3 regions of the Sphingomonas sp. GC_Shp_6 genome follow, and region 1 is predicted to be linked to each of the others. Evidence: riboswitches for the same ligand, from Rfam matches in the RefSeq annotation. Region 1 holds a riboswitch; each other region holds the start of a gene.
The links. A riboswitch is a leader RNA that binds a small molecule or an ion and turns the genes downstream of it on or off. The one in region 1 is predicted to bind thiamine pyrophosphate.
Positions count from the first base shown of each region.

Region 2: another riboswitch for thiamine pyrophosphate. It lies ahead of thiC (phosphomethylpyrimidine synthase ThiC); the one in region 1 lies ahead of OXQ95_RS15850 (TonB-dependent receptor).
Region 3: another riboswitch for thiamine pyrophosphate. It lies ahead of OXQ95_RS11440 (TonB-dependent receptor); the one in region 1 lies ahead of OXQ95_RS15850 (TonB-dependent receptor).

Region 1 is NZ_JALNUO010000017.1:57,709-59,905, forward strand. Features, by position in the region: gene OXQ95_RS15845 (DUF4239 domain-containing protein) at 1-743, shown strand, start outside; TPP riboswitch at 801-910, shown strand; gene OXQ95_RS15850 (TonB-dependent receptor) at 1,051-2,197, shown strand, end outside.
Region 2 is NZ_JALNUO010000010.1:68,465-70,661, reverse strand. Features, by position in the region: gene OXQ95_RS12600 (ferritin-like domain-containing protein) at 1-989, shown strand, start outside; TPP riboswitch at 1,083-1,193, shown strand; gene thiC (phosphomethylpyrimidine synthase ThiC) at 1,236-2,197, shown strand, end outside.
Region 3 is NZ_JALNUO010000008.1:131,734-133,930, forward strand. Features, by position in the region: gene OXQ95_RS11435 (amidase) at 1-496, shown strand, start outside; TPP riboswitch at 603-712, shown strand; gene OXQ95_RS11440 (TonB-dependent receptor) at 836-2,197, shown strand, end outside.

The sequences.
Region 1 (2,197 bases):
AGATCCACAAGGTCGACCACTCGCACAATGACATCGTCGGCTACTTCCTGGCCGCGCTGACGGTATTCTACGGCATCACGCTCGGGCTCGTGGCAATAGGCACATGGGAGACGTTCTCGGCGGTCGGCGACAAGGTGGATGGCGAGGCCGCGGTCGTGGCGAGTCTATATCGCGATGTCGGCTCGTACCGGGAACCCGTGCGAAGCGAACTTCGGCACGACCTGTCGGGCTATCTGGCGAACGTCATCACCGTGAGCTGGCCGCTGCAGCAGCAGGGAATCGTGCCAACCGAGTCCGGCAGATACGTCAACGCGTTCCAGGATCACCTCATGGCCTACGCTCCCGCGGCTCCGAACGAGCAGATCCTTCAAGGCGAAGTGTTCAAGCAGCTGAACGTCCTGATCGAGACCCGGCGGGCGCGGCTCAACGCCGTCGACCGCGGCCTTCCGGCGCCGATTTGGGCGCTGGTGGTGATCGGTGGCCTGCTCTGCATCACAACGACATGGTTCTTTCACACGGCGAGCTACCGGATGCACTTGTGGATGACGGTTCAGATGTGCGCGCTGCTCGGATTGCTGGTCTTCATGGTCGGCATCCTCGACAATCCGTTCCGGGGCCGGGTGAGCGTCGGCAGCGGTCCGCTCGAACTCGTACGCGCGCAACTTGTCGAAGCCCCGGTAGCCAACAACGTTCGCATCCCGTCGAGGCCGGCGGCATCCCGCCCGGCCGTAACGCCGAACTAACATCCGAAAGACGCCCTAATCTAACTACTTCCCGCATCGTCTCCCTCGACCTAAAAGGCGGTATCCCCGGGGAGCCGCTGACGCGCGACTGAGAGGTGGGCGGCAGCCCACGACCCGCTGAACCTGATCCGGTTGAACCCGGCGTAGGGAGGGTCGACGGCAGGTCCGTTGTCTCTCCGCATGGAGTGGACACGAAACGATGATCAGGCCGGCTTTCCATCACCACCGATCCGCCGCGCCGGTGCGACGCCTGGGCCTGCCGGCGCTCGCGGCGGGATTGCCGGCCGTCTTCTTCGCATCGCCAGCGATGGCGGCGGGCCAGCAGGTCGCCACCGCTTCCGCCGACCCGGCGGAGGTCGAGGTCGTCGGCCGTCGCGATCCCGAAGCGCTGCTGCCCGAGCAGACGGCCCCGAAGGCGGTCAGCGCGATCTCGTTCGAGTTCATCGACAAGCAGGCGCCGACGCTCAACGCGTTCCAGCTCGTCGCGCTGCTGCCGGGGGCGAACGTGGCGTCGAGCGATCCCTATGGCCTGTCGACCAGTTCCAGCCTCACGCTACGCGGGCTCGGCCAGGACGAAATCGGCGTGCTGCTGGAAGGAGCGCCGCAGAACGACATCGGCTATTACTACGCCTATCCCTCGCAATTCACTGATGCCGAAAACCTGCGCCGGATCACGCTGGCACAAGGCGCGGTCGACATCGATTCCCCCGTGGTGAGCAGCGCGGGCGGGCTGCTGTCGCTCATCCTCGACGATCCCAAGGGGACGCGCGGCGCACTCGTCGACCTGTCGCGGGGCAGCTATGCGGAGCGGCGGTCCTTCGTGCGGCTCGACAGCGGCACGATCGGATCGACCGGGCTTCGGGCTTTTCTCTCCTATTCGAACAACCGCGCGGACAATTGGCGCGGCGCCGGCTACGACCTACGCCAGCACGTCGACGCCAAGCTGCTGGAAGAATGGGGTGCCGGCAACCGCGCAAGCATCGCGGTGTCGTTCAACGACACCGACACGTCGAGCTATCTCAGCCCGACGCTGGCGCAATGGAACGCTGTGGGCCGCGGCTTCAACTACGACAAGCGCTACACCGACGGGGACACCAACTACTGGCGGCTGTATCGTAGCCCGTTCCGCAACGTCTACGTCTCGGTGCCGGTACATCTGGCGCTGGGCGACCGGCTGGCGCTTGACAGCACGACCTACGGCCAGTTCGGCTATGGCAACTCGCCCTACGGGACGCAGCTGTCGACGACGGGCAATTACCTCGGCGCGGAGCCGCTCGCGCTGCCGATCGCGCTTCCCGGCGCGGTGGACGGGACGGCGACGGTGCTGGGCAACTTCACCGGCGACCAGTTTCGCGCCGGCGACGTCGCCAAGCTCACGCTCACCGCAGGCGCGCACCGGATCACCGCCGGGCTGTGGTTCGATTACGGGACCGACCACGACGTCCAGTCCTATA
Region 2 (2,197 bases), on a different contig from region 1:
AAATCATGGCGGCGACCGAGAAGCGTCGCGCCGAACGCCGCACCTTTCTGAAATATGCCGGCGGCGCCACCGCCGCGGTCGGCGGCCTGTCGCTGCTCGCCGCCTGCGGTGACGACAACAATCCGACGCCGACCCCCACGCCCACTCCGACGGCGACCGCCACCACGGCGCAGGTCGATATCGACGTGCTGAACTTCGCGCTGAACCTTGAATATCTCGAGGCGAGCTTCTACTCCTTTGCGGTGTACGGCACCGGCCTTTCGTCGGCGAGCATCTCGGGCACCGGCACGGTCGGTACGGTCATGGGCGGCCGCGCGGTGACGTTCACCGATCCGATCGTCGCGGCCTATGCCCGCGAGATCGCGGCGGACGAAGTGGCGCACGTCAATTTCCTTCGTTCCGCGCTCGGTTCTGCCGCCGTCTCGCTGCCGTCGATCAACATCGATGGCAGCACCTCCTCCGGCGCCTTCAGCCAGGCGGCGCTGGCGGCCAAGATCATCGGCCCGGGGAGCCCCAACCCGAACGCGACCACCTTCGATCCCTATGCCTCGGACGAGAGCTTTCTTCTGGGCGCGTTCATCTTCGAGGACGTCGGCGTCAGCGCGTACAAGGGTGCCGCCCCGCTGCTGGTGAACAAGACCTATACCGAGGCCGCCGCCGGCATCCTCGCAGTCGAGGCCTATCACGCCGGCCTGATCCGCACCGTGCTGTACCGCAAGGGGCTCACCGTCCCCGCGCTCGTCACCTATGCGAACAAGATCAGCGACGTCCGCGACGCCGTCGACGGGTCGAGCGACGACGATCAGGGCATCACCAATGCGGACGGCTCGGCCAACATCGTGCCGACCGATTCGAACAGCATCGTGTTCGGCCGCACGACAAGCCAGGTGCTGCACATCGTCTATCTGAACGCCGCCATCTCCAGTTCGGGCGGGTTCTTCCCGAACGGCCTGAACGGCAACATCGTGGCGAGCACGGCGAACACCTGATCGCCCCGCCACCGCGTTCGAGACGAGCCGCGCGATCCCCGGATCGCGCGGCTCTTTTTCGTTGGCGTGGGCGCGGTCGCGCGCTTATGCTCCGGCCATCCCCGGGGGAGCGCTTCGATCCGCGCTTGAGAATTGGGCAGGAGCCCATGACCCGCTGAACCTGATCCGGTTGACACCGGCGGAGGGAGGGAGCGGTTCCGGCTCCCGCCGCCATCGTCCTCGCTCCGACCTATTGGAGCGCGACTTATGCCTGTCCCGAACAAAGCCGATGGGGCCGCTATCCACGCGGCGAACGCGCCGATCGGCGTCACTACCGGCCCGATCCGCGGCAGTCGCAAGATCCATGTCGGCGAACACCGCGTGGCGATGCGCGAGATCATACTCGATCCCTCCTGCACCGAGCCGCCGCTGCGCGTCTACGATACCAGCGGCCCCTATACCGATCCGAAGGCGACGATCGACATCGCCGCCGGCCTGCCGCCATTGCGCCGCACCTGGATCGAGGCGCGCGGCGACGTCGAACCCTACGGCGCACGCGAATTGCGGCCCGAGGACAATGGTCAAATCGGGCCCGACCGTTCGGGCGGCGTGGCACGCTTCCCCCAGGCGGTGAAACGGCCGCTGCGCGCGCGCGCCGGCGCCAATGTCAGCCAGATGCACTATGCCCGGCGCGGCATCGTCACGCCCGAGATGGAATATGTCGCCACGCGCGAGAATCTCGGCCGCGCGCTGCGCAAGGATCACGTCCGCGACGGCGAGTCGTTCGGCGCGAGCATCCCCGATTTCGTCACGCCCGAATTCGTCCGCGACGAAGTGGCGCGCGGCCGGGCGATCATCCCCAGCAACGTCAACCATCCCGAATCCGAGCCGATGGCGATCGGTCGCAACTTCCTCGTCAAGATCAACGCCAATATCGGCAATTCGGCGGTGGCCAGCAACGTCGCGGCCGAGGTCGACAAGCTCGTCTGGTCGATCCGCTGGGGCGCGGACACGGTGATGGACCTGTCTACCGGACGCAACATCCACGACACGCGCGAATGGATCATCCGCAACTCGCCGGTGCCCATCGGCACCGTGCCAATCTACCAGGCGCTCGAAAAGGTCGGCGGCGTGGCCGAGGAACTGACCTGGGAAATCTTCCGCGACACGCTGATCGAACAGGCCGAGCAGGGCGTGGATTATTTCACCATCCATGCCGGCGTCCGCCT
Region 3 (2,197 bases), on a different contig from region 1:
CAACCCGCGCGAACTGGCGTTGTTCGGGCAGGACAGTTTCGAAAAGGCGCAGGCGACCAAGGGGCTGAGCGACCCCGCCTACCGCGCGGCACGCGCGCTGTCGCTGCGGCTCGCGGGGCGCGACGGAATCGACGCGCTGCTCGCTGCCAACGGCGTGACCGCGCTCGTGGCGCCGACGATGCCGCCCGCCTGGAAGATCGACGTGGTGAATGGCGATCAAGTCGCCGGCAGCGGCCCCGCCGATCTCGCCGCGGTGGCGGGCTATCCGCACCTGACGGTGCCGATGGGTGCGGTGCGCGGGTTGCCGATCGGCCTGTCGTTCGTCGGCCCGGCGTGGAGCGAGGCGCGGCTGCTCGGCTATGGCTATGCCTATGAACAGGCGTCGGGCGCGCGTCTCGCGCCGACCTTCGCCCCGTCGGTAGAGGGCGACGCGGCGACGGCGCCGTTGCTGGCACCGCTCCACCCCGCCACGCCAACCCCTGTCTCCGTTCGGTGAGCGTCGTCTAAGCCACGATCGGGAGCTACGGGACCGAATGCCGTTCGTGGTTCCATGCGGCCGCCGCGCGATAACAGTATGCACATGGCAGCGAACGCCCTAGACGATCCCCTCCCCGGGGGGCCGCTGACGCGCGGCTGAGAGGTGGGCAGCAGCCCATGACCCGCTGAACCTGATCCGGGTGATACCGGCGTAGGGAGGGTTGGCGGTCTCTTCCGTTGTCCCTCCATGTGGAGTGGACGTGAGACGATGACGGTTATGGCTTGGCGTGATAACGGCGCGACGGTCCTCCGGGGCGGCGCGCTCGCGCTGATGCTGGGTGCGCCGATGGCGTTGCCCATGGTGGCATCGGCGCAGCAGGCCGCTGCCGCCGATCCCGTGCCGGTGGACATCCGGGTGATCGGGCGCCGCGATCCGGAGGACCTGCTGCCCGACCAGACCGAGCCCAAGGCGGTCAGCGCGATCTCCACGGCGTTCATCGCCAAACAGGCGCCGACGCTCAACGCCTTCCAACTGGTAAACCTGCTGCCGGGAGCGAACGTGTCGTCGAGCGATCCCTATGGTCTCTCGACCAGTTCGAGCCTTACCCTGCGCGGATTGGGCCAGGACGAGATCGGCGTGCTGCTGGAAGGCGCGCCGCAGAACGACATCGGCTATTATTACGCCTATCCCGCGCAGTTCGCCGATGCCGAGAACGTGAAGCGGATCGCGCTCGCGCAAGGCGCGGTCGACATCGATGCCCCGACCATCGGTGGCGCAGGCGGGCTGTTGTCGCTGTCGCTCGACGATCCGCAGGCACGGGCCGGCGGTCTGCTCGACGTCTCGGCCGGATCGTACGCCGCCGCACGGATATTCGCCCGGATCGATACCGGGACGATCGGGCGAACCGGCCTGCGCGGCTTCGTCTCCTATTCGTACACGCGCGCGGATAATTGGCGTGGCGCGGGGTACGACGTCCGCCAGCATGTCGATGCCAAGCTGCTGGACGAATGGGGCGACGGCAACCGCGCCAGCCTGGCATTGTCGTTCAACGCGGCCAATTCCTCGACCTATCCCAGCCCCACGCTCGCGGACTGGCAGGCGTCTGGCCGCGGCTTCAACTACGACGCGCGCTACACCGCGGGCGATACGAATTACTGGCGGCTCTACCGTGCGCCGTTCCGCAATTTCTACGCCTCCGCGCCGGTGCACCTGACGCTCGGCGACGCCATCGCGCTCGACAGCACGACCTACCTGCAGCTCGGCTATGGCAATTCGCCTTATGGGACGCAGTTGAGCACGACCGGCAATTTCCTCGGCAACGAGGCGCTGGCCCAGCCGATCGCCTTGCCCGGCGCGGTGGACGGGGTGGCGACCGTGCTGGGCAACTATACCGGCGATCAGCTTCGTACCGGCAACGTCAGCAAGCTGACGCTGACCGCGGGCGCGCACCGCATCACCGCTGGGCTGTGGTTCGATTACGGCACCGACCGGGTGATCCAGTCCTACACGCCGATCAACGCCGACGGAAACCCGATCGACCCATGGGGTCACGAGGCGAACGCGATCCGCACCGCCGACGGCCGTCTGCTCGCCTATGAGAACGAGCGCACGGTGACCGTGACCAAGGCGTTCTTCCTGGCCGATCATGTGACGCTCACGCCGCGGCTGTCGGTGGATGTCGGGTTCAAGGGCGTCGACGTCCTGCGGGACGGTCGCAAC